Regions from separate parts of the Aneurinibacillus uraniidurans genome, predicted to be linked through region 2. Evidence: a T-box and tRNA genes for the amino acid it is inferred to sense, from the RefSeq annotation. Region 2 holds a T-box; the other holds one or more tRNA genes.
The links. A T-box is a leader RNA that pairs with one kind of tRNA and senses whether it is charged. The one in region 2 lies ahead of leuS (leucine--tRNA ligase), so its partner is inferred to be a tRNA-Leu.
Positions count from the first base shown of each region.

Region 1: it encodes a tRNA-Leu, which carries the amino acid that the T-box ahead of leuS (leucine--tRNA ligase) is inferred to sense. The anticodon was not compared.

Region 1 is NZ_CP116902.1:3,457,317-3,462,265, reverse strand. Features, by position in the region: rRNA gene PO771_RS17315 (23S ribosomal RNA) at 1-1,334, shown strand, start outside; tRNA gene PO771_RS17310 (tRNA-Asn) at 1,458-1,533, shown strand; tRNA gene PO771_RS17305 (tRNA-Glu) at 1,535-1,608, shown strand; tRNA gene PO771_RS17300 (tRNA-Val) at 1,678-1,750, shown strand; tRNA gene PO771_RS17295 (tRNA-Thr) at 1,826-1,901, shown strand; tRNA gene PO771_RS17290 (tRNA-Asp) at 1,929-2,005, shown strand; tRNA gene PO771_RS17285 (tRNA-Phe) at 2,027-2,102, shown strand; tRNA gene PO771_RS17280 (tRNA-Thr) at 2,106-2,178, shown strand; tRNA gene PO771_RS17275 (tRNA-Tyr) at 2,192-2,276, shown strand; tRNA gene PO771_RS17270 (tRNA-Gln) at 2,284-2,358, shown strand; tRNA gene PO771_RS17265 (tRNA-Lys) at 2,368-2,443, shown strand; tRNA gene PO771_RS17260 (tRNA-Leu) at 2,468-2,550, shown strand; tRNA gene PO771_RS17255 (tRNA-Gly) at 2,556-2,631, shown strand; tRNA gene PO771_RS17250 (tRNA-Arg) at 2,647-2,723, shown strand; tRNA gene PO771_RS17245 (tRNA-Leu) at 2,727-2,808, shown strand; gene PO771_RS17240 (hypothetical protein) at 2,857-3,402, opposite strand; gene alr (alanine racemase) at 3,559-4,746, shown strand.
Region 2 is NZ_CP116902.1:924,092-944,917, forward strand. Features, by position in the region: gene PO771_RS04600 (YkvI family membrane protein) at 1-602, opposite strand, end outside; gene lepB (signal peptidase I) at 750-1,262, shown strand; gene PO771_RS04610 (hypothetical protein) at 1,391-1,558, shown strand; gene PO771_RS04615 (alpha/beta hydrolase) at 1,630-2,352, opposite strand; gene pdhA (pyruvate dehydrogenase (acetyl-transferring) E1 component subunit alpha) at 2,550-3,590, shown strand; gene PO771_RS04625 (alpha-ketoacid dehydrogenase subunit beta) at 3,593-4,573, shown strand; gene PO771_RS04630 (dihydrolipoamide acetyltransferase family protein) at 4,614-5,936, shown strand; gene lpdA (dihydrolipoyl dehydrogenase) at 5,942-7,354, shown strand; gene PO771_RS04640 (methyl-accepting chemotaxis protein) at 7,774-8,634, opposite strand; gene PO771_RS04645 (nicotinate phosphoribosyltransferase) at 8,878-10,302, shown strand; gene PO771_RS04650 (S-layer homology domain-containing protein) at 10,416-11,771, shown strand; gene PO771_RS04655 (YqeG family HAD IIIA-type phosphatase) at 11,892-12,410, shown strand; gene yqeH (ribosome biogenesis GTPase YqeH) at 12,421-13,524, shown strand; gene aroE (shikimate dehydrogenase) at 13,587-14,444, shown strand; gene yhbY (ribosome assembly RNA-binding protein YhbY) at 14,464-14,757, shown strand; gene PO771_RS04675 (nicotinate-nucleotide adenylyltransferase) at 14,741-15,340, shown strand; gene yqeK (bis(5'-nucleosyl)-tetraphosphatase (symmetrical) YqeK) at 15,330-15,917, shown strand; gene rsfS (ribosome silencing factor) at 15,923-16,267, shown strand; gene PO771_RS04690 (class I SAM-dependent methyltransferase) at 16,248-17,030, shown strand; T-box leader at 17,076-17,309, shown strand; gene leuS (leucine--tRNA ligase) at 17,379-19,838, shown strand; gene PO771_RS04700 (ABC transporter substrate-binding protein) at 19,930-20,826, shown strand, end outside.

The sequences.
Region 1 (4,949 bases), 1.3 Mb from region 2:
TGATCTCACACTGCCAAGAAAAGCCTCTAGCGAGGAGTGAGGTACCCGTACCGCAAACCGACACAGGTAGGCGAGGAGAGAATCCTAAGGCGCGCGAGAAAACTCTTGCTAAGGAACTCGGCAAAATGACCCCGTAACTTCGGGAGAAGGGGTGCCCCGGTAGCGTGTCAAAGCGCGAGGGGGCCGCAGTGAAAAGGCCCAAGCGACTGTTTAGCAAAAACACAGGTCTCTGCGAAGCCGCAAGGCGAAGTATAGGGGCTGACGCCTGCCCGGTGCTGGAAGGTTAAGGGGAAAGGTTAGCCGCAAGGCGAAGCTTTGAACCGAAGCCCCAGTAAACGGCGGCCGTAACTATAACGGTCCTAAGGTAGCGAAATTCCTTGTCGGGTAAGTTCCGACCCGCACGAAAGGCGTAACGACTTGGGCACTGTCTCGGCAAGAGACTCGGTGAAATCATACTACCTGTGAAGATGCAGGTTACCCGCGACAAGACGGAAAGACCCCATGGAGCTTTACTGCAGCCTGATATTGAATGCTGGTATTGTTTGTACAGGATAGGTGGGAGCCGTTGAATCCGGACCGTCAGGTTCGGGGGAGGCGTCCTTGGGATACCACCCTGACAATGCTGGCCTTCTCACTTGCATCCCTTACCGGGATGAAGGACCGTGTCAGGCGGGCAGTTTGACTGGGGCGGTCGCCTCCTAAAAGGTAACGGAGGCGCCCAAAGGTTCCCTCAGAATGGTTGGAAATCATTCGCAGAGTGTAAAGGCACAAGGGAGCTTGACTGCGAGACCTACAAGTCGAGCAGGGACGAAAGTCGGGCTTAGTGATCCGGTGGTTCCGCATGGAAGGGCCATCGCTCAACGGATAAAAGCTACCCTGGGGATAACAGGCTTATCTCCCCCAAGAGTCCACATCGACGGGGAGGTTTGGCACCTCGATGTCGGCTCATCGCATCCTGGAGCTGAAGTAGGTTCCAAGGGTTGGGCTGTTCGCCCATTAAAGCGGTACGCGAGCTGGGTTCAGAACGTCGTGAGACAGTTCGGTCCCTATCTGTCGTGGGCGCAGGAAATTTGAGAGGAGCTGTCCTTAGTACGAGAGGACCGGGATGGACGCACCGCTGGTGCACCAGTTGTTCCGCCAGGAGCACAGCTGGGTAGCTATGTGCGGACGGGATAAGCGCTGAAAGCATCTAAGCGTGAAGCCCCCCTCAAGATGAGATTTCCCACAGCATAAGCTGGTAAGACCCCTTATAGATGATGAGGTAGATAGGTTCGAGGTGGAAGTGCAGCAATGTACGGAGCTGACGAATACTAATCGGTCGAGGGCTTAACCAATATAAACTTGCGTTTCGTTTCGATTCAGTTTTGAAGGTGTTACACACTTTCAATGATGATGGAGGTTCTGCTAAAGGCAGCGCACGTCCTGTGCGCAACGCAGAACGACCAACATCCTATTGGTCCGCAGTAGCTCAGTCGGTAGAGCAATCGGCTGTTAACCGATCGGTCGCTGGTTCGAGTCCGGCCTGCGGAGCCATGGCCCGTTGGAGAAGCGGCTTAACTCACATGCCTTTCACGCATGCATTCAGGGGTTCGAATCCCCTACGGGTCATTTCAAGGAAGTTCTGCTAAAGTCGCGACGTCCTGTCGCGACGCAGAACCTAGTACATCCTTGTACGTCGGAGGATTAGCTCAGCTGGGAGAGCATCTGCCTTACAAGCAGAGGGTCGGCGGTTCGATCCCGTCATCCTCCATCCTTATTCTAAAGGAAGTTCTGCTAAGAGCAGGCACGCCCTGTGTCTAATGCAGAACGGTACATCCTGTACGTCGCCGGTGTAGCTCAACTGGTAGAGCACCTGACTTGTAATCAGGGGGTTGAGGGTTCAAGTCCTTTCGCCGGCACCATTTTTAAAATAGCGATTTATGTAATGCGGAGCCGTGGTGAAGTTGGAGTTCACGCTGGACTGTCACTCCGGAGGTCGCGGGTTCGAGTCCCGTCGGCTCCGCCATTTATTTAAACATCGTTTTATGGCTCGGTAGCTCAGTTGGTAGAGCAGAGGACTGAAAATCCTCGTGTCGGCGGTTCGATTCCGTCCCGAGCCACCATATGCCGGTGTAGCTCAACTGGTAGAGCACCTGACTTGTAATCAGGGGGTTGAGGGTTCAAGTCCTTTCGCCGGCATTTATCTAAATATGGAGGGGTAGCGAAGTGGCTAAACGCGGCGGACTGTAAATCCGCTCCCTGTGGGTTCGGCGGTTCGAATCCGTCCCCCTCCACCAGTTTTATTGGGGTATAGCCAAGCGGTAAGGCAACGGACTTTGACTCCGTCACTCCCTGGTTCGAATCCAGGTACCCCAGCCACTTTATAGAGAGCCATTAGCTCAGTTGGTAGAGCACCTGACTTTTAATCAGGGTGTCACTGGTTCGAGTCCAGTATGGCTCACCATTTTTAACATGGTGAACACAATATGCGGGTGTGGCGGAATTGGCAGACGCACTAGACTTAGGATCTAGCGCTTCGGCGTGGGGGTTCAAGTCCCTCCACCCGCACCATACATGCGGACATAGCTCAGTTGGTAGAGCACGACCTTGCCAAGGTCGGGGTCGCGAGTTCGAGTCTCGTTGTCCGCTCCATTTAATCTTAATAATGTGCCCGTAGCTCAATCGGATAGAGTGTCTGACTACGAATCAGAAGGTTGGGAGTTCGAGTCTCTCCGGGCACGCCACTTGCCGATGTGGCGGAATTGGCAGACGCGCACGACTCAAAATCGTGTTCCTTCGGGAGTGTCGGTTCGACCCCGACCATCGGTACTCATACAAAAAGCACGTATCCTTAAAAAAGGATACGTGCTTTTTCTGTTACATCATGTTTTTTAGCATTGCCTGTACTGTTGGGTTTTGGAGTAGATTCATAATTTGGCCCATATCTACGTTTCCGAGTGCACTTGTTATCAGATTATCTCCTTTTGTTTTTCTTCTTTTCTTTGTTCCTTTTTTACGGGTATTGCTTTTTGTGGGACTGTTACTTTTTAGGAATGATTGAACGGCTGGATTTTGTAGCAGTTCAGCTATAGTAGCCAGATCGGATGCTTTGAATCCACCACTGGTAAGGTTGGCAAGTAAGGAACTTTTGCGGGGTTCTTCTTGACGTTTGCCAGTAAATAGGCTAAATAATGATCGGCGTGGACGATTTTGACGTTCTGTTCGTGAAACCGCCTGCTTATGAATGGCGGCTCTTTTTTTAGGATGACTTAATTCTTTCAACATGCCTTCGATTTTATCAACGCTTTGCTTTGTTTCATTCATGCGATTTTCCATCTGGCTTATACTTTGCTCGAGGTCAGTTAAGCGCTGGCTACCCGAAGAAGGGTGGTGTTTATGTGTCCTGATTTTTCTCTCTGCCATTTTTGCACCTCCTTTTATACGTGACGTGAAATTCACCTATCTCATCATATGTAAAGGCGGGTACAGGCGGTATAGGCTATGCACTCAGTTTCGTTTTTTATATACTTAAAGTAGGTGATGTAATTACTTGTAGACAAAGAAAGAAGGATCATAAAAATGGATGAACAGTATTTTTACCGTGATGTATGGGCAGAAATTGATCTTGATGCAGTAGGGGAGAATATGCGAACATTTCGGAAGCATCTCCCAGCCGAGACGAAGATCATGGCTGTTGTAAAAGCGGATGGATATGGACATGGTGCTTTTCAGATAGCTAATAAAGCGCTACGTGAAGGAGCGGAATGGCTTGCGGTTGCGCTCCTTGATGAAGCGCTTGAGCTGCGCATAAAGGGAATTACCGCGCCGATTTTGGTGCTTAGTTCATTTCCGGCTCGGGGTATTGCGTTAGCGCTCCAGCATGATATTGCTATGACTGTATACCAGATAGAGCTGTTAGAGGAGATCATACGTCAAGCGGAAGCCGCACGGAAAAAAGCACGTGTTCATATTAAACTTGATACTGGCATGGGACGTATCGGAATTCGTGAGGGAAGAGAGCTTTCTGCGTTTGCCGCACGTTGTCAGAGTGAATGGATTGAAGTAGAAGGTGTATTTACACACTTCGCCACAGCCGATGAAGAAAATCAGGCTTATACAATGGAACAGATGAGACGTTATGAGGAATTGGTAGCCTGTCTGGAAGCAGGAGGAATCCATCCGGCTCTTCTGTATACGAACAATACTGCAGCTACGATGTTCTATCCAGATAAAAGCCGTCATATAATCCGTCTGGGCATTAGTTTATACGGACAGTACCCGTCTTCTTATATGAAAAAAACGGGCATGAAGCTGCATCCAGTATTTCAGTGGAAAGCACGTCTCAGCCACGTTAAGCATGTGCCTGCGGGGACGAAGATTAGCTATGGTGCCACTCATATTACAACGAACGAGGCCGTTATTGCGACCGTTCCGGTTGGGTATGCGGACGGGTACAACCGACTGCTGTCGAATCGTGGGGAAGTGCTAATTCACGGACAGCGGGCTCCGATTGTTGGCAGAGTATGTATGGACCAGTTCATGGTTGATGTAACGGGGATAGAAGGTGTAGCAGTTGGCGATGAAGCCGTACTGATTGGAAGACAGGGAAGTGAAGAGATTACAGTCGATGAGATGGCTGACTGGCTTACTACGATTAATTACGAGGTCACATGCATGGTGAGTCGGCGTGTGCCACGGGTGTATGTCGAAAATGGGGTACGGATCGCGATGTCGAACCCGTTACTGTCGGATTTTTGTAAACAATAGCCAGCTAATCCACTGAAGTGTGCGGTTGTGACCACAAGGGAATCATGGTACAATCAGTAAGAATGAAAACTCCTATCTAACTATCAAAAAAGTAGTGGGATATGGCAGGAATTTGCCGTGATTGCTCGAATGGTAACTAAGGGAGTCGAAATCTCCCGCATTTCCACCGTTTGCAGTATATTTTTGTCTGCCATACGACATAA
Region 2 (20,826 bases):
AGTACGGCGAGTGCCAAAGTAAGATTGAAAGCCGCGTACAGAAAAGGTGATAACATCCATAAGTCGCTATCTGGTGTCGGAGCAGGAAGTGCTGTAGCTGCTCGTCCGCTTCCGAGCGTAGCGATGCCGATTAACATACTGAATAAGAGCATGACGGGCACAACGATTGTATTGATTACCATAACGGCATGCATACCGCGAGTGACAACAAGATATAGGATGAATACCGTAATCGCAACTCCAGGAACCCCCAGGCCGTTTACGTGCTGATTGAACAGAGCAGCTGTTCCTGCAAGCATCACACCCGTAATACAGATCAAGATAAGTAAGGTTATCAGATTAATCCATGCCCCGGCTGTTCGCCCGAATATATACTCGTTGAATGCATCATACGAAGCGGTCCGCATTTTGCTGGAGAGTAACATAATTTTTGTGCCAACAATGATAAACAGCAGCACTGCCACCGCGATAATGAGATAGCTTTTATCACCAAAACGGGTGATGAATTGAAAAATCTCCTGGCCACTGGCAAAACCAGCCCCAACCACGGTTCCGATGTACGTGAAACCGATCTGCATAACAGCTTTGTACGATATTCGCATTTTTCGCTCTCCCGTGCTTTTTCCTTTTAGCCTATGAGGTTGTCCGGTAAAGTAGAATCCAAAAAATTAGTCGTTACAAGATAACCGGTTTGTTTTACAATGTAGGGAAGGAAGAAGTACAGTTGAAGTACAGGAGGACCTATCTGTATGTGGAAATGGTTAAAAGAATGGGTGCCGATTATTGTGATCGCACTTGTACTTAGTATGACAATTCGGACGTATGTTGGAGAGGCTGTTGTCGTTCCAAGCGGCTCGATGCTGCCTACTATTCACATTAATGACCGCCTTGCGGTAGAAAAGTTTAGTAAGACGGAAAATCTTAAGCCGGGTGATATTGTGGTCTTTTACCCACCTGTTCCGGATAAAAAGGATGAGCGTTTCATTAAGCGTCTAATCGGAGTCGGTGGGGATACGATTGAGATTAAAGATGGAGCATTGTACCGCAACGGTAAAAAAGTAGATGAACCGTATATTCGGGAGCCGATGACGTATACTTTCGGCCCGGTAACTGTTCCACCTGGTAAGTTTTTCTTCCTCGGGGACAATCGAAATGAAAGCTTTGATTCGCATCTGTGGCCGACTCCGTTCGTAGATAAGAGCGCCATTTGCGGAAAAGCAGTTTTTCGTTTCTATCCATTCTCTGATATGAAAGTGATGTAGTCTCCCATACTTGTGTATTCTCCCGCTTTATTTTTATGTAAAAGCGGGAGATTTTTTTGTGTCTTTCTATTGTACTACTACAGAACATCTGTTATAATACAGAAAAAGAGCGATGGAGGGGAAAAAATATGGGATACGGATACCGACCACAGCGCGGTGTGACTCAGCCGGAAACAGAATCTTTTTCAACAATGTACGGACGAAACGTGTCCGTCAAACGTGATGGCAAAATGATGTTTATAAACCGCATTGTTGTGCAGGGGACATCCGCTATACCCGCCCGTTCGCTTCGCTAGTCCGTGTATAGTACGCAATTGAATTAACTAAGCTGCCTCCTCCACCAGGGATTTTTTATCCTGGTGGTTTTTTATTTTGGCACGCCAAAGAAAAAAGTAAGGGCATCAGGGAGTTCGCGCTGCCAGAATCCCCAGTCGTGTCCACCTGAGCGTTCCACGTACGTGACGGAAGCACCGCGTTCTTCGAGTAGCGCTTTCATCTCACGGTTCAGAGCAAGAAAGTCAGCTGTTCCATCCCAGACAGGTACGGCAGTTTCTTCTAGTCCGATAAGCATATAGATCATCAAAGAGCGAAGTTCCGGCTTACGTAACACACCTTTCATTACCTCTGGGTAGAACGCTCCAGACAGGGAGAGTACGTGAGAGAAAAGTTCTGGATGTTCAAGAGCCAAATCCAGGCTGACAGTACCGCCCAGCGAATCACCAGCGAGCACCCGCTGACTGACGGATACTTCCTGTTCAACGGCGGGCATAAGTTCTTCGATGAAAAAAGACTTGTACAAATGATTGCGTGAGCGATTTGTACCATATTCACTCGTGCGGTTCTCACGAGATACTGTAACAGCAGCTATTATGAATGGATACAGTTCACCGTTGAGAATCATTTCTTGTGCTACTGTTGCCCCCCGGCCAAAGTTGAGAAACTGCTCGCCATCCTGGGCATATACAATTGGATACGCTTGATCCGCATTGTATCCCGGTGGCAGATACAGCTTGTAGGAGCGTATTTCCCCTAGATAGTTGCTAGTAATTTCACGACGTAGGATGGTTCGCTTTCGTAAGTTTTCCTCCATAAATACAACGTCTCCTCTCGCAATGTATGCAAAATAATTGGACATGCTAACAATGAAGTGCTATACTCATCGCGAATTCAGAATACGTAAACTGTATTTGTTCTGTAACACGATGTGTTATAGTTGGTGTTTGTTCTATTACAGTAGTGTTAACCGAATTTTACTTAATTCATTTTTATAAAAAGGAGCTGTCATTGATGTTACAAATTCTTTCGCCTGAAGGCAAGATTACCGACACACAGCAACCTCAAGTCGATAATGCGACACTTCAAGAATTAATGCACAAAATGGTGTATACCCGAGTGTGGGACCAACGTGCAATCAGCCTGAATCGTCAGGGACGCCTGGGCTTTTATGCACCGGTTGCCGGACAAGAAGCGTGCATGATTGGGAGTCAGACTGCACTTGATAAGCAGGACTTTATTTTGCCAAGTTATCGAGATATTCCGCAAATTGTTTGGCATGGACTTCCACTGTACCAAGCATTTCTGTATTCACGCGGACACTTCCATGGCGGTCAAATCCCGGAAGATGTAAACGTTCTTATGCCACAAATTATCATTGCTGCCCAAATTACGCAGGCGATGGGTGTGGCCATGGCATTCAAACTGAAAAAAGAAAAACGAGTTGCGATCACATACATCGGGGATGGCGGTACATCACAAGGTGATTTCTACGAAGGTCTTAACTTCGCTGGTGTATACAAAGCGCCTGCTATCTTCTTTGTACAAAATAACCGATATGCGATTTCAACGCCATTCTCCAAGCAAACAGCCGCTGAATCCGTTGCGATCAAAGCACAGGCAGCTGGCATTAAAGGTGTGCAGGTAGATGGTATGGACGTACTTGCTGTCTATAATGCAGTGCGTGAAGCGCGTGAACGTGCGCTGGCAGGAGAAGGTCCGACACTCATTGAAGCACTCACATTCCGCTACGGCCCGCACACGATGGCCGGCGATGACCCGACGCGCTACCGTAAACAGGAAGAGATGACAGAGTGGGAACAGAAAGATCCACTTGTACGTTTCCGTTCATACTTAGAAAGCCAAAACCTCTGGTCCAAAGAGGATGAAGATAAAGTAATCGAGCAAGCAAAAGCTGAAATTGCCGATGCGATTAAAAAAGCAGACGCGCAGCCGAAGCAGAAGGTGACAGACCTCCTCGACATTATGTACGAAGAGAAAACACCACTCCTGCAAGAGCAATATGACGAGTACAAGCAGAAGGAGATGAAGTAGTCATGGCACAAATGACGATGATTCAAGCGATTACAGATGCGTTGCGTACTGAGATGAAAGCAGATCCGAATGTTCTTGTTTTCGGGGAAGACGTCGGTGTAAACGGCGGGGTATTCCGTGCGACAGAAGGATTGCAGCAAGAATTCGGTGAAGAGCGTGTCATGGATACACCGCTTGCTGAATCCGCAATCGGCGGTATGGCAGTCGGCCTGGGTCTGCAAGGATTCCGTCCGGTAGCCGAAATTCAATTCTTTGGTTTTGTATTTGAAGTATTTGATTCGGTTGCGTCTCAGGCAGCCCGTATGCGCTACCGTTCAGGCGGTAAGTACAACGCGCCGATTACATTCCGTGCTCCGTTTGGTGGCGGTGTAAAAACACCAGAACTGCACGCAGACAGCCTAGAAGGTTTGTTCTTGCAAACACCAGGTGTAAAAGTTGTTATTCCGTCTAATCCTTATGATGCAAAAGGACTTTTGATCTCCGCGATTCGCGACAATGACCCGGTTATTTTCCTTGAGCATATGAAGCTGTACCGTTCATTCCGTGGTGAAGTACCAGAAGGATCATACACAGTGCCGATCGGCAAGGCTAATGTTGTCAAAGAAGGAAAAGACGTTACGATCATCACATACGGTGCCATGGTTCAAACATCACTCAAAGCGGCAGAACAAATCGAAAAAGACCGCAATGTAAGTGTCGAAGTCATTGACCTGCGTACGATTAATCCGCTTGATGTAGAAACGATTATTGCATCTGTTGAAAAGACAAATCGTGCCATTGTGGTACAGGAAGCGCAGCGCCAGGCAGGCGTGGCGGCTGAAATTATCGCTCAAATTAATGAGCGTGCGATTTTGTCTCTTGAAGCACCAGTTCTGCGTGTAACAGCTCCAGATACTGTCTTCCCATTTGCAGCTGCAGAAGATGTATGGCTTCCAGACCCGACTCGCGTAATCGAAGCCATTAACAAAGTGCTTGATTTCTAAACCTGAGTGATCGATACGAATATCCAAAGGAGGGTTCCGCATGGCGTTCCAGTTTAAAATGCCGGACATCGGTGAAGGCATTCATGAAGGCGAGATTGTAAAGTGGCACATTAAAGAAGGAGATCAGGTCGAAGAAGATCAGATCATCATGGAAGTGCAGAACGATAAGGCAGTCGTGGAAATTCCATCCCCGGTAAACGGGAAGGTTCTCGCTATTAAAGTAGAAGAAGGCACGGTAGCGGTTGTTGGTGATGTACTGGTTGAGTTTGACGCAGAGGGTGCACCAGCAGAAGAGGCACAACCACAAGCTGAACCAGCTGCTGCGGAAAAAGCAGAGCAGAAGACTGTGGAAAGTGCTCCAGCAGCACAGGCTCCTATTCAGCAAAATGCTGCACCTGTTGATGAATCCAAGCGTGTATTTGCCACTCCGGCTGTTCGCAAGCTAGCCCGTGAGCGCGGCATTAACATCCGTCAGGTAGCAGGAACCGGCAAAAACGGACGGATTACGCGTCAGGACGTAGAAGCATTCGCATCCGGTGGTGCACCGGTAGCACAGGCTGTACCAGTTACCGCTCCGCAAGCGGCACAGCAGGCAGAGAATGTGGTTCCTGCGGAAGCAAAAGCAGCGTCAGCAGCAGCTCCGGTTCAAACACCGGCAGGACTCGAAGAGCGCAAGCCGCTTAAAGGCATCCGCAAGGCCATTGCAAATGCTATGGTCAAATCGATGTACACCGCTCCGCACGTTACAATCATGGACGAAGTCGATGTAACGAAGCTGGTTGACATGCGTACACGCTTCAAACCACTGGCGGCTCAAAAAGAAGTGAAATTAACATACCTTCCGTTTGTCGTTAAAGCAGCGATTGCTGGTCTGCGCCAGTTCCCGGAACTGAATGCAAGCATTGATGAAGAGACAAACGAAGTGGTACTGAAAAAATACTACAACATCGGAATTGCAGCAGCGACAGATGAAGGTCTGCTCGTGCCAGTGATTAAGGATGCTGACCGCAAACCGCTGTGGAAAATTGCCGGGGAAATCTCCGAACTGGCGACAAAAGCACGCGAGCGTAAAGCATCTGCTGATGAGCTGAAAGGCAGCACATTCTCGATTACGAATATCGGTTCAGCAGGCGGCATGTTCTTTACTCCGGTTATTAACTATCCAGAAGTAGCAATTCTTGGTGTTGGCCGTATCGCGAAGAAACCGATTGTGAACGAAAATGATGAAATCGTAGCAGCTCCAGTACTTGCCCTCTCACTTAGCTTTGACCACCGCCTCATTGATGGGGAGTTGGCTCAGCTGTACATGAACTACATCAAGAACTTGCTGCAAAATCCTGAAATGCTTGTTATGGAGGTGTAGAATCCATGGTAGTAGGGGAATTTACGACAGAATTAGACGTTCTCGTCATCGGAGCAGGTCCAGGTGGGTATGTGGCAGCCATTCGCGCTGCCCAGCTCGGTAAGAAAGTAGCCATCGTGGACAAGTCAGAGGTGGGTGGCGTCTGCCTAAATCGGGGATGTATCCCATCCAAGTCCTTGATCTCAGCGGCACACCGCTTCGAGCAGGCAAAAGACGGCCACGAAATCGGCATTAATGTCGGTGACGTAAGCGTTGATATGAAAAAGGTTCAGGAGTGGAAGCAAAGCGTTGTGAGCAAGCTGACAGGCGGTGTACGCTCCCTTCTGAAAGGAAACGGTGTGGAGATTATCGAAGGCGAAGCACTGTTTGTCAACGAAAACGAAGTGCGTGTGTTTCATGGCTATGACGTGAATCGCTATCATTTCAACCATTGCATCATCGCAACTGGCTCCCGCCCAATTGAAATTCCGGCGCTGCCGTTTAGCGACCGCATTCTGTCTTCGACGGAAGCTTTGACACTTGATCATATTCCAAATAAGCTGCTTGTTGTTGGTGGTGGCTATATTGGGATCGAGCTTGGCACTGTATTCGCGAAGTTAGGTGCACAAGTAACGGTGCTGGAAGGATCGGATGGCATCCTGCCAGGCTTTGAGAAAAACATGGTGCAGCTTGTGAAGAAAAAGCTGAAAAAACTGGGTGTAGAGATTCATACGAATGCTCTTGCAAGCAGCAGTGAAGTAACAGGCAATGGTGTCAAAGTTACAGCCAAAATCGGCGATAAAGAAGAAGCGTTTGAGGCGGATTACTGCCTCGTTACTGTTGGACGTCGCCCGAATACGGATGAACTTGGTCTGGAAGCAATCAGCATGAAAATGACTGATCGCGGCTTGATTGAGATCGATAAACAGTGCAAAACAAATGTGCCAAACGTATACGCTATCGGCGATATCGTAGCGGGACCTGCGCTCGCACATAAAGCGTCATATGAAGGCAAGGTAGCAGCAGAAGTAATTGCGGGGCTGCCAAGTGAAATCGATTATCTGGCGATTCCGGCGGTTGTTTTCTCTGATCCAGAGATGGCAAGCGTTGGCTTGACAGAAGATCAAGCAAAAGCGGAAGGCTACAACGTGAAAACAGGTCGTTTTTCTTTCGGTGCGAACGGTCGCGCCCTCAGTGTAAATGAAACAGACGGCTTTGTGAAAGTGGTAGCGGATGAAGCAGACGGCCGTGTACTCGGCGTACAGATCGTTGGACCAGAAGCATCTGACTTGATTGCCGAAGCAGGACTTGCGATTGAAATGGGTGCAACATTAGAAGACATTGCACTGACCATTCATGCGCATCCAACGCTTGCGGAAGTGACGATGGAAGCTGTAGAAGCGGCACTTGGACATGGGGTTCATTCCTTGTCAAAGTAACTCGGCGAGCGTGAATTCAATAAGCTGAAAATGGTAAGACGGAAGCTGCCCTAAAAGCCAGAACATGGCGAATGGGGCAGCTTCTTTTTGTAGAATCGACAACGTTTTGGGGATGAGGGAGCGGGATCGGGCGGGGCAACGGAACGCCTGTACGCGACCTCCCAGCGGAAGGGGCTGGACGGACGGGCCTTTGCCCACAATACTTCGAGGTACATACATCGTAGGCATCTTTTGTGGGCGAGTTCGTCTGGCACCTGGAGCGGACAGTCCAAACTTCTTCGTAAGCGTATCGAAGTGACGAGGTCCCGCCCGATCCCGACTCCTCCACCACACTTTGGAGAAAACCGCCCCCAAGAAAAGAAAGAGGCTGCCTTCAATCGCTGTGTTACAGCTTTTGAGACAGCCTCTTCCATTTATGATCATTGAGTCAGCGTTTCCGCTACCTCGCTTACTTTGCGTGAGTTTTCTTCGAGAGATGACATAGATGCGCTAATCTCCTGAGTAGCAGCAGCCTGTTGCTGAGCGAGTCCATCGAGGTTTTTGACTTCTTTGGCGATCTCTTCGATTGTGTTCGACATCTCCATTAAGTTCTTTGAGATTTCTTCCACATTCTCACGTGTACTTGAAGCAAGCTTACGTACTTCATCGGCTACTACGGCAAAGCCGCGACCGGCATCTCCGGCACGAGCTGCCTCGATCGCTGCGTTGAGTGCTAGCAGGTTTGTCTGATCGGCTACTTGCTTAATGAGATTGATTACTTTGCCGACGGTGCTGAGGGCGTTCTGTGCGTTTTGTGAATTGACGGCCAGTGCGCCAACAGCATCTGCCATGCTTGTTGCACCAGATGCGATTTCTTCCGTTGCAGTAGTCGTCTGTTCTGTTGTTTGCATTAATTCAGACGCCATCTTCTTCAGGATTTCTTGTTTATATGTAGGCATCGCAATTCCAAGTGCTCCGATGACTCGGCGGCTATCATCATAGATAGGCATTGTGTTGCCCGTATAGCCGAAATTAAAGGTGGACTCGTGTTCAGAGACGTTTTGATTAATTTTGCGTTTCTGGTCCATAGCCTGACGCATAACGGTATTCGCTGGTAGGGGAGAACCGACTTTGAAGCCAAATTTGATATGTTTTCCTTCCCAGTACCCTACAATTTTTTCTGTATCAGATACAATAAAAGTATTTTCCTGATTAAACATATCAAATAGATGAGAACATGCTTTTAAGAGAGCGCTAAAATCATCACAGCGGTGCTCATGTTCTTGAGTCGTCATAAACATTCACTCCTGTCCTGAAGGTAATTGTTAATCTTTTTCTTTTTTGTTTTAAACTATATCTTCTTAATGATAGAACAAAAGTCTGTATTTGCAAATAGTTAAAAGAGCACAGATGATGAGGATAGCAGGAGAGAATACGGCTGCATATATTCCATAAATTTCGATTAGGGTGCATACTAATAAGAAATGATTTTGTCGGAGAGAGACCTTATTCCGAGCGATAATCAGAAGGGAGGTTCACAGAAAATGAACCAGACAATGAGCACAGATTTGTATCAGATTAATATGATGTACGCGTACTACAAGCGGGGAATGGAAAATACTCGGGTTGTATTTGATATGTTTTTTCGGAAGCCACCGTGCGGCAATGGGTACGCACTGTTTGCAGGTCTTGAGCAGGCGCTTCATTTTATTGAGAATATAAAATTTACCGAAGAGGACCTGAGTTATTTTCGCAGTCTATATCCGTATGAAGAAGCGTTTCTTGAACGACTGGCCAATATGAAATTTACAGGAAATATCGCGGCTGTGCGAGAAGGAACGGTGGTATTTGCTGGTGAGCCGCTTGTTCGGGTAGAGGCCCCTGTGATGGAAGCACAGCTGATCGAGACAGCGCTGCTTGCGATGATTAATCATCAGACATTAATTGCGACAAAAGCAGCGCGTATTGTGCGGGCGGCTGGTAACGATCCGGTACTGGAATTTGGACTGCGCCGAGCTCAAGGGACGGAGGCGGGCTATTATGGCGCACGTGCCGCGTATATTGGTGGGGTCGCAGCTACTTCGAACATCATGGCAGGACGTGATTTTGGGATTCCGGTCAAGGGAACGCATGCGCACAGCTTTGTGCAGCTGTTTGAAGATGAGCAAGAAGCGTTCCGTGCATATAATGAAGCATTCCCGGATGAGACGACGCTATTAGTTGATACATACGATGTGCTCGGTGTTGGTGTGCCACATGCGATTGAAGTAGGGCTGGAATTACAGAAGCAAGGTAAGAAGCTTGTCGGCATTCGTATCGACTCGGGTGATCTGGCGTATTTATCGAAGAAAGCACGCAAGCAGCTGGATGAGGCAGGATTGACCGATGTTGCGATTGTGGCTTCAAGCGATCTGGATGAGATGCTCATTCGCGATCTAAAGACACAGGGAGCTAAAATTGATGTATGGGCAGTTGGTACGAATCTGATCGTGGCACAGGGGTGTCCGGCGCTTGGTGGCGTGTACAAGCTTGCCGCTATCCAGGAGAACGGAGAATGGAAGCCGTGTCTAAAAATATCGGAGAACCCGGCCAAAATCACAACACCTGGCTATAAGCGGCTGGTGCGCTTTTATGATGAGCAGAGTGGACAGGCGCTTGGTGATTTGGTGGCATTTGCAGAGGAAGAGATTCCGAGTGACATGATCACCTTGTTTGATCCGCTATTTCCACATAAACGAAAAACCATTCGGAGATATCGAATGGAGGAGCTGCTTGTACCAGTTATAGAGAATGGTCAGCGTATCGGAAAGCCAGTTTCGCTTGAAGAAAGCCGGGTGCATGCGAGGGAACAGCTGGCTCATTTCTCAGATGAAGTGAAGCGCCTTGTCAATCCACACGGCTATCATGTAGATTTAAGCCAGAAGCTGTGGGATAGCAAGCAGGAGTTGCTACAACGTTCACGTCTATAGAGGAATCCATGTATTCTCTTCCTCATCTTTTTTCTCCATACTATGAAACTTTTTCCACACTTTTCTCGTATGTAAGTAATGAAGAGATTACATATATGCGAGGAGAGGTAAATATGAAAAAACGTAATGCTGCAGCTGGTTTGCTTAGTTTGTCTATGCTGTTCGGGGGTTCAGCAGTTAGTGTGTTTGCAGCTGAACCTGCACCTGTGTTGTCTTCGCAGGCGCAAAATATGACACGCGGTGAGTTTTTGCTCATGCTGGATAAAATGGTTAGTCTGCCTGATACAGCAGTACACAGCCAGTATAAAGATGTTCCGGCGGGAAGTGCCTTGTCGAAAGTGATCGATAAGATGCGAGCGAATGGCGTTGTTGCTGGAAATAGCGCACAAATAAACCCGAACCAGCCGATTACCCAGATTGAGGCACTGGCGTTCGTTGGCCGTGCGCTTGGTATTCCGAATAAGGCCCTGCCAGGTAGTACAGTAGATCTGCCGAAGTCACATTGGGCATACGGTACGGCAACCTGGTTATCAGCAGCGGGGGCCAATATTGATTGGAAGCAAAGTGATCGTATCCTGACAACAGCGGAAGGGGACGCACTGCTTGCACAGCTTTTGAAAACATCGCCAGAAGCGAAACAAAAGCTTGAACAGTCTCAGAAGGCACAAGCAGCTGTGAAGTCGTTCAAAATGAATGGTACGATGACGATGCAAGTTAAGTTTGATGAACGTGCGCTTGCTTCTATGCCATCTGACGCTCGCAAACAAATGGATACATTGGATGAGCCACTCAAGATGAAGATTGCTGCGGCATTCTCGCTGCCGGATCACATTAAAATGGAAACAGAAATGAAGCTCCCGGCCATGCCAGGACTCGCTCCTGAGATGAAAATGGAGCAGTATATTATCGGCCATGATATGTACATGAAAGTGAACATGCCAGGTATGCCGGAGAACAAAGAAAATCCGTCTGGCTGGATGAAAGCGTCGAATGCGTTTCCAATGGATATGAAGGCAATGATGGAACAGCAAATGCAAGGTATTCCACCGGAGCTTGAAAAAAATACGTTCTACTCGATTACTAAAGACGGGCAGCTTAGCTATAAGACCCGTATTAATAGTTTGAAAGATCTGATGAGCATGGTTCAGGGCATGCAGGGTATGGGCGATATGAAAGCAATGTTTGATGAAGCGGACAAGATGGTTCAATCGATTTACTTGCAAGGTACAATGAAGCTTGATGAAAAAACACAAATGCCTGTTGTGAATAACAATCAAATCGTGATCAACTTCAAGCCACAACAAGATATGCCGCTTACCCAAATGATTATGACGCAAGATCTAACATATAGCGATTATAATGCGGATGTTAAGATTGAACTGCCAGCGGAAGCAAAAAATGCTCAGGTCGTTCCGATGATGGGCGAGAAAACAGCAACAGAATCTGGAACAAAATCTACAACAAAATAATATGTACGGGAGAGAAAGGCATGCGTAAGAAGCATGCCTTTCTTTTATAGGGGGAATATGGTATAGTAAATGCCGGATTTATGCGCATGATTATACGTAAAAACCAGATGGAGGGGTCGCATGATTACCTCGTTATTGATTCCGGATCTACACGTCGATTCGATTTATGACATTGATTTGGTGCAGCTAAAGCAGCGTGGTGTGAAAGGGATTATCACTGATCTGGACAATACGCTGATTGAATGGGATCGGCCTGAGGCAACCCCGGAGCTTATGGCATGGATCAAAGAGCTCAAGGAGCAAGGGTTCTCCGTTGTGATTGTGTCCAACAACAATGAGATTCGTGTATCTAAGGTTGCGGAGCCGCTCGGTGTTCCCTATATTCATCATGCGAAAAAACCGACAACGAACGCATTTCGTAAGGCAACGCGCGATATGGGACTGTCCGTGCAGGAAACAGTTGTCATCGGAGATCAGTTATTTACCGATGTGCTCGGCGGCAACCGCATGGGCCTATATACGATTCTCGTTGTACCGGTCTCGCAGACAGACGGCCTGATTACCCGTTTTAACCGCGGACTGGAACGAGCTGCATTGAGCTGGATGAGAAAACGCGGAAAAATTCCGTGGGAGGATTAGAATGAACAATATGGAACATGACATTTACTGTGCGGGATGCGGGGTCGAGATTCAGACGGAAGACCCGAAGAAGGTTGGCTATGCGCCGACTCAGGCACTGGAGAAAGAAACGATTATTTGCCAGCGCTGTTTCCGTATCAGACACTATAATGAAGCGTCTACTGTTACACTTGGTGACGATGAATTCGTGCGTATTCTGAATAGCATTGGTGATACGAAGTCCCTTGTGGTACAGGTAGTTGATATTTTTGATTTTAACGGAAGCTGGTTGCGTGGTCTGCAACGCTTCGTCGGCAATAATCCGATTTTGCTTGTTGGCAATAAGGTGGACTTGCTTCCGAAGAACGTCAATCGTAACCGTTTGATCAACTGGATGCGTAAGTCAGCGGCTGACCTTGGTTTGAAGCCGGTTGATGTCATTCTTGTGAGCGCACATAAGGGTGAGGGGATCGATCGTCTAGTAGCGGCGATGAATGAGTACCGTCGTGGACGTGATATTCATGTTGTCGGTGTAACGAATGTCGGTAAATCCTCGCTTATTAACCGATTACTGAAGCAGTTTGGGGAGTCTGAGCTTGATATTACAACATCGCAGTTCCCTGGAACAACGCTGGATGTAATTGAGATTCCACTTGATGAACGCTCATCCTTATATGATACACCGGGGATTGTGAATCGCGATCAAATTCTGCATCTGGTAGCGCCATCTGAGCTCAAGCTTCTTTTGCCAGATAAGCAGCTGAAGCCGAAGACGTATCAGTTGAATGATAAACAGACGCTATTTATTGGTGGCCTTGCACGGATTGACTTCGTGAAGGGAGAGCATCAGCCGTTTGTATTCTACGTTTCGAATCAGCTTACCATTCACCGTACGAAGCTGGAGAAGGCGGATGAGCTGTATGAGAAGCATTTAGGCGAGCTGCTTTCACCGCCAGGAAAAGAAATGGCAGAAAACATGCCGAAACTCGACCGTTTCACGTTTAAAGTGCCGGCAGGTAACCAGGATATTGTCATCTCCGGTCTCGGCTGGATTGCGCTGCATGGGAGCGGTGCGAATGTGGAAGTGCGTGTGCCAAAAGGTGTAGCGGTCAGCATCCGTCCATCGCTTATATAAACACGAGAGAGGTGCCCCTGCCGCTTGCTGTAGGGGCATTTTTGAAACGGAGGAGAGAGGGCATGAATAGCCAGACCGTCATAATGGGACTTCTTGGCCATCCCGTCAGTCATTCGCTGTCACCGTTGATGCACAATCGGGCATTCGATGTGCTCGGCTTGAATATGCGTTATGCGGCATTTGATGTAGAGCCTGCACGCATCGGGGAAGCTGTTGCGAGCATTCGAGCCCTTGGACTTCGTGGTGTGAATGTCACGATTCCGCATAAAGTAGGTGTGATGGAGCACCTTGATGAGATTGATGAAGAAGCGCGTTTTATTGGGGCGGTCAATACGATTGTAAATGAGAATGGGCGCCTTATTGGGTATAATACAGATGGAAGAGGGTATGTTCGCTCTCTTGTTGAAGAAACGGGAGTTGTACTGGCTGAACAGTCGGCTTTAATGCTTGGAGCAGGAGGAGCAGCACGCGGTGTGGCATTTGCTTTACTTGCATCTGGATTGCCTAAGCTTATCATTGCGAACCGAACGCGGGAAAAAGCAGATAGCCTAGTTCGTGATCTTGGACGTATCTATCCGCAAGCACAGTTGACTGCGATCTGTACGGAAGAAGTCGATGCTTGTGTAGCAGATGTAACATTGCTTATACAGACTACTTCAATTGGTATGCACCCGCATATCGACGTTAGTCCATTGGATGCGAAATATTTGCATGATGGACTGCTTGTCAGTGATCTGATTTACAATCCGCTCGATACGAAGCTATTGCGAGATGCGGCTTACGTAGGTGCACGTACGCATCGAGGGGTTGGAATGTTTATTTATCAGGGGGCGTTGAGCTTCGAGTACTGGACGAAGCAGCAAGCACCTGCCCAGGAGATGCGTGAGACTGTTATGGACGCACTTACGCATCGCAAATAACGGAAGGGGACTACTAAACGTGTTAACAGGCAAACAAAAACGGCATTTACGCGCATTGGCGCACCATCTTAACCCAATCTTTCAAGTGGGGAAGGGTGGCGTAAACGATAATTTGATCAAGCAAATTGATGAAACGCTAGAAGTGCGGGAGTTGATTAAAGTATCAATCCTGAACAACTGTGGAGAAGACAAACATGAAGTAGCAGAAGCGATTGCGGAAGGAAGCGGCGCGGAAGTTGTTCAAATCATTGGCAGTACAATTGTGCTGTACAAAGAATCGCAGGAACACAAAACGATTGAGCTTCCGAAATAAAAAACGGCGCATCGGTGTGTACGGTGGGACGTTTGATCCTGTGCATACCGTGCATCTGATTGTCGCAGAACGAGCACGTGATGCGCTCGCGCTCGACGAAATCTGGCTCATGCCAGCCCGCATTCCACCGCACAAGCAGGATAAAGTCATTACGGCCGACCGCCACCGGGTTGAGATGCTCAGGCGGGCTGTAGCGGGGAACCCGTTTTTTCAGATTAATACGGTTGAGCTTGATGTACAGGAGAGCATGCCATCGTATACGTATGATACGATGTGCAGACTGATAGCAGCCCATCAGGACGTGGATTTTTTCTTTATTATTGGTGGCGACATGGTGGAATACTTACCGAAGTGGCATCGAGTAGACGAGCTGCTTCGCATGGTGCAATTCGTGGCGTTAGCCCGTCCAGGGTATTCAATGAACACGCCGTATCGGGAGCGGTTGATTGAAGTGGATATGCCGCAGCTTGATGTCGCTTCCAGTCAGGTGCGCGATCTAATCCGGAGCGGACATTCCATCCGTTATCTTGTGCCGGAAGCGGTTAGACTATATATAGAGGAGAACGGGCTGTATGAATCGTGAACAATTGTTGGCGGCTGTCAAAGAACAGGTCACGAAGCATCGCTATGAGCATATCCTAGGCGTCGTAGAAACAGCGAAAAAGTTGGCTAAGCGCTATGATGCAGATAAGAAGAAGGCAGAACTCGCAGCGATTCTTCACGACTACTGCAAGTTCTGGCCGGAAGAAAAAATGAAGCAGATTATTGAGGACACTCCACATATTCCAGATGATTTGCTTGAGTACGATAAAGAGCTATGGCATGCTCATGTGGGAGCGGAAGTAGCCAGACGAGAGCTTGGCATTGAGGATGAAGAGATACTGGATGCCATTCGCTACCATACATCCGGTAGAGAAAATATGACACTACTGGAGCGAGTTGTATGTCTGGCGGATTATATCGAGCCGAATCGTCAGTTTCCCGGCGTGGATGAACTGCGGAAGTTGGCGAAGGAAGATCTGGACCGGGCGCTGGCACAGGCGCTTGGTGGCACGATCACGTTTCTTGTGAATCGGGAAAAGAAGATTTATCCGCTCACGGTACTTGCACGCAACTCGCTCGTAAAACCAAAAAAGAAGCAAGCCAAGGAGGACGCATAACGACCATGACAGAACTCGATATTGCCAAAATTGCCGCGCGTGCGGCAGACGATAAAAAAGCACAAAAGGTAATGCTCCTTGATATTCAAGGATTGTCAGTTATCGCTGACTATTTTGTAATTTGTCACGGGAATTCTGAGCCGCAAGTACAGGCGATTGTCGATAATATTAAAGACAGTGTGGAAGAAGCAGGAGCTACAATTAAAGGACGAGAAGGATATGATGATGCACGCTGGGTGTTGATGGATTTAGGGGACGTTGTCGTTCATGTGTTCCATCGCGATGAGCGTGAGTTCTACAATATTGAGCGCCTGTGGAAAGATGCCCGTGTTGTCGAATTCGAAGAATAACACCAGCTATCGTCGTCTTGCGGACGTGTACGACCATCTCATGGCAGATGCACCGTATGATCAGTGGATGCAGGTGGCGGTTGAAGTATGGCGTCATGCCGGAGTTCGTCCAGCTCGTGTGGCAGAGCTTGGTTGCGGCACAGGGTCATTGACCCGGTACTTATTGGAGCATGGCTTAGAAGTATGGGGTGTCGACTTATCAGCCGATATGTTACACGTCGCCAAGGAGAAAGTTGAACGGAGCCATCCGGATGCTCCTGTTCACTGGTTATGCCAGGACATCCGGGAGCTTACGCTTCGTTCGCAAGTAGATAGCGTGCTATGCTTTTGCGATACGCTGAACTATATTCCAGATGCGGATGGCATACAGCGTGTATTTGCCCATGTATACGAGGCGCTTGTACCGGGCGGCACGTTCCTGCTTGATGTACATACCCCATACAAAATTGCGGAAGTGTTTGGCAACGAGTCGTTTACCCATCAGGATGAGGAAGTAGCCTATATATGGGAGAGTACGTATGATCCAGAAGCAGAAGCGGTTGAGCATGACTTGACGCTATTTGTGCAGGAGCAGAACGGATTATATCGGCGGTTCCATGAACTGCATCGCCAGCAGGCGTATCATCTTGCTGATCTGACAGATTGGCTTGCAGCAGCAGGATTTGAACTGTTATCGATTACCGCTGATTTTACGAGACAGCCGGTGGAAGCAGACAGTGAACGGGCATTTTTTGCAGTGCGGAAGCCTGTCAGGGAAGATTAGTTGACAGTAGTAGAATATGTTGCATATAATCGTACATAATTGCACATACAGGTTAAGAAGAGGAATAGTAATGACGAGCAGACGTATGCAGAGAGTTAACGGATGGTGTGAGTTAACCGTCTGACGTAATGAACTCACCTCGGAGCCGACAGCGGGAATGATAGTAGCGCTGTCCGCGTGATCCACGTTATGGATTATAAGGTGAACGCTTGCATGCTTTAGTGTGCATATTGCGTTAACTAGGGTGGTACCGCGGGAAGTAGGCTTCTCGTCCCTGGGTTTTCCCGGGGATGGGAGGCTTTTTTTGTTGTATTTTTGAAGACGTAAGATGTTTAGGAGGGCAAGCAAATGTCAGCTTACAAGCCGCATGAGATTGAAGAGAAGTGGCAGCAGTACTGGAATGAAACAGGGGCCAACGTAACAAATGAAGACGATAGTAAACCAAAATTTTACTGCCTTGAGCAGTTTCCGTATCCGTCCGGTCGCCTGCATATGGGGCATGTGCGCGTATACTCGATTGGGGATGTTGTAGCTCGCTATAAGCGCATGAGTGGGTATCAGGTACTTCATCCAATGGGTTGGGATGCCTTCGGGATGCCAGCAGAGAACGCAGCCATTAAGCTTGGTGCACAACCGGCAAAGTGGACGTATGAAAACATTGATTTCATGCGTAATCAACAGAAAAAACTTGGTGTGAGCTATGACTGGGATCGCGAATTTGCGACCTGCTCACCGGATTACTATAAAATGACACAGCAGCTTTTCTTGCTGTTCTATGAACGCGGTCTTGCTTATCGCAAAAATGGTGCCGTAAACTGGTGCCCGAATGACCAGACTGTACTTGCGAATGAGCAAGTAGAAGAGGGCTGCTGCTGGCGCTGCGGCACGGAAGTGGTGAAGCTTGATCTTGAACAGTGGTATTTCAAGATTACAGATTACGCCGACCGTCTGCTTGAAGATCTGGATCAGCTGCAAGGCTGGCCGGATAAAGTTAAAACGATGCAGCGTAACTGGATCGGCAAGAGCACGGGGGCTGAAGTCACGTTTGAAGTGCCGGAAATTAATGAATTGTTGACGGTATTTACAACGCGTCCTGATACGCTGTACGGTGTTACATTCATGGTCCTTGCACCGGAGCATCCAGCTGTGCGCAAGTTAATTGCGGGTAAAGACAATGAGCAAGAAGTTACTGACTTCATTGAGCGTATTCGTAAAGAATCAGACATTACTCGTACAGCGGCCGATGCGCCGAAGGAAGGGATGTTCACAGGAGCGTACGCTCGTCATCCGCTGACTGGTAAAGATGTACCGATCTGGATTGCCAACTATGTCCTGATGGACTACGGTACAGGTGCAGTTATGGCTGTTCCGGCACATGATACACGTGACTTCTCATTTGCGCGTCAATATGACCTGCCGATTGTACGTGTTATCGCACCAGCTGGAGAAGATGTAGATGTGTCTGCTGAGATGGAAGAAGCATTCACCGAAGATAGTGTGCTCGTGCAGTCTGCAGAGTTTGATGGTATGCCAAACCGGGAAGCGCTTGTAAAAATTGCCGACAGTCTGAAAGAAAAAGGCATTGGCGGTTCTACCGTTTCATATCGCCTGCGTGACTGGCTTGTATCTCGTCAGCGCTACTGGGGGGCACCAATCCCGATTATTTACTGTGATACATGCGGCACCGTTCCAGTTCCAAAGGATCAACTGCCAGTTCTGCTTCCAGAAGATGTTGTGATCGACGGGGCAAGCAATCCGCTGGCTAAGTCAGAGGAATTCGTGAACACTACATGCCCGTGCTGCGGTGGTGCGGCACGCCGTGAAACAGACACGATGGATACGTTCATTGATTCGTCCTGGTATTATTTGCGGTTTACTGATTCGAAAAACGATGAGATTCCGTTTGAAGCGGCAAAAGCAAATAAATGGCTGCAGGTTGACGAATATATTGGCGGGATTGAGCATGCGATTCTGCACCTGCTGTACTCCCGTTTCTTCACGAAAGTACTGCATGATGCAGGCATGGTTAACTTTACCGAACCGTTCAAGAGCCTGCTGACGCAGGGCATGGTTCTTAGGGACGGCGCAAAAATGTCGAAATCCAAAGGCAACGTTGTGAGCCCGGATGAGATCATTCAGAAATATGGGGCGGATACGGGACGTCTATTCATCCTGTTCGCAGCTCCACCGGATCGTGACCTAGAGTGGAGCGATTCTGGTGTAGAAGGCAGCTTCCGTTTCTTAAACCGCGTCTGGCGGGTAGTAGAGACAAATGCAGAGCTTGTAGCGAGCCATCCAACTGTGAATATGTCTGACAGCGATGCAAAAGAATTAAATCGTACGCTGCATGCGACAATCAAAAAAGTAGGCGACGACATCGGTGAACGCCGTCAGTTCAACACAGCGATCAGCTCGATCATGGAGCTTGTTAATAAAATTTATGCGTATCCGGAAACAGCAGACCGCGGCATGTTCGCTCATGCGATTGAAACAACAATCAAGCTGCTTGCGCCGTTCGCACCGCACATCGCTGAAGAAATGTGGCGAATGATCGGACACGAAGACAGCGTGCATCATCAGGCATGGCCGACATTTGATGCATCGGCGCTTGTGCTTGACGAAATCGAGATCGTACTGCAAATCAACGGCAAAGTGCGCGACAAAATGATCATTCCGGCAAGCGCGACAAAACAGGACATGGAAGCGCTCGTGAATGAAAATGACAAAATCAAGGAATTGATTGCAGGTAAGACCGTGCGTAAGGTCATTGCGGTACCGGGCAAACTTGTTAATATTGTTGTTGGATAATGTGATAGTATTCCTCTAATCCTCCGTGCTATAATCTTGACAAGCATAAGGCTTACAAGACTTTAGTTGAGAGAGTTGGAGGAGAGGTAAGATGAGAAGAGCAGCAGTTGTATGCATTCTGTTTGTATTCGCGATGATGATGGCAGGATGTGGTCAGGGAAAGCAGGCGGCGAATAAGCAAGTGAAAGTGGGCATTACCCAACTTGCTGAGCATCCGGCGCTTGACTCGATTCGCAAAGGCATTGTTGACCAGCTGGCAGCGGAAGGATACAAAGATGGTTCGTCCATGAAGCTTGAATACATTAACGCGCAGAACGACATGAACAATGTCGCGGCAATTGCCGGGAAGATGGCAGCGGATCGTAAGGATATCATTATCCCGATTACGACGCCGTCCGCGCAGGCTGTTGTTAACCAAGCGAAAGACACACCGGTTGTGTTCTCGGCTGTTACCGACCCGGTAGCGGCAAAGATTGTCCCATCACTTAATAAGCCAAAGGCAAATGTGACGGGTACATCAGATGCGTCTCCGATGGATAAGCAGGTAGAACTGGTGAACGCTTTTGTTCCGAAACTGAAAAACCTCGGTGTCATCTATACGACGGGTGAAGTGAATTCATCTGTTCAAGTTGACATGATCGAGAATGCAGCAAAGGCAAAAGGCATTAATGTTGTGCGTGTCGGCGTAACGAATTCAAACGAGGTAAAACCGGGTGCAGAATCGCTGGCTGGTAAGGTGGATGCGATTCTCATTCCGGTCGATAATAACGTAGTGTCTTCGTTTGAATCGCTGTTGAAGGCGGCTAATGCTGCGAAAATTCCAGTGTTTGCGTCTGATAGCGACACAGTGAAGCGCGGTGCGGTTGCGACGTACGGTATTGACTATTACAAGCTGGGCAAGCAGACAGGTGTTATGGCTGCGCGCGTGCTGCGCGGTGAGAAGCCAGGAGACATTCCGGTGGAGACACTAAAAGATGTTCAGTTGATT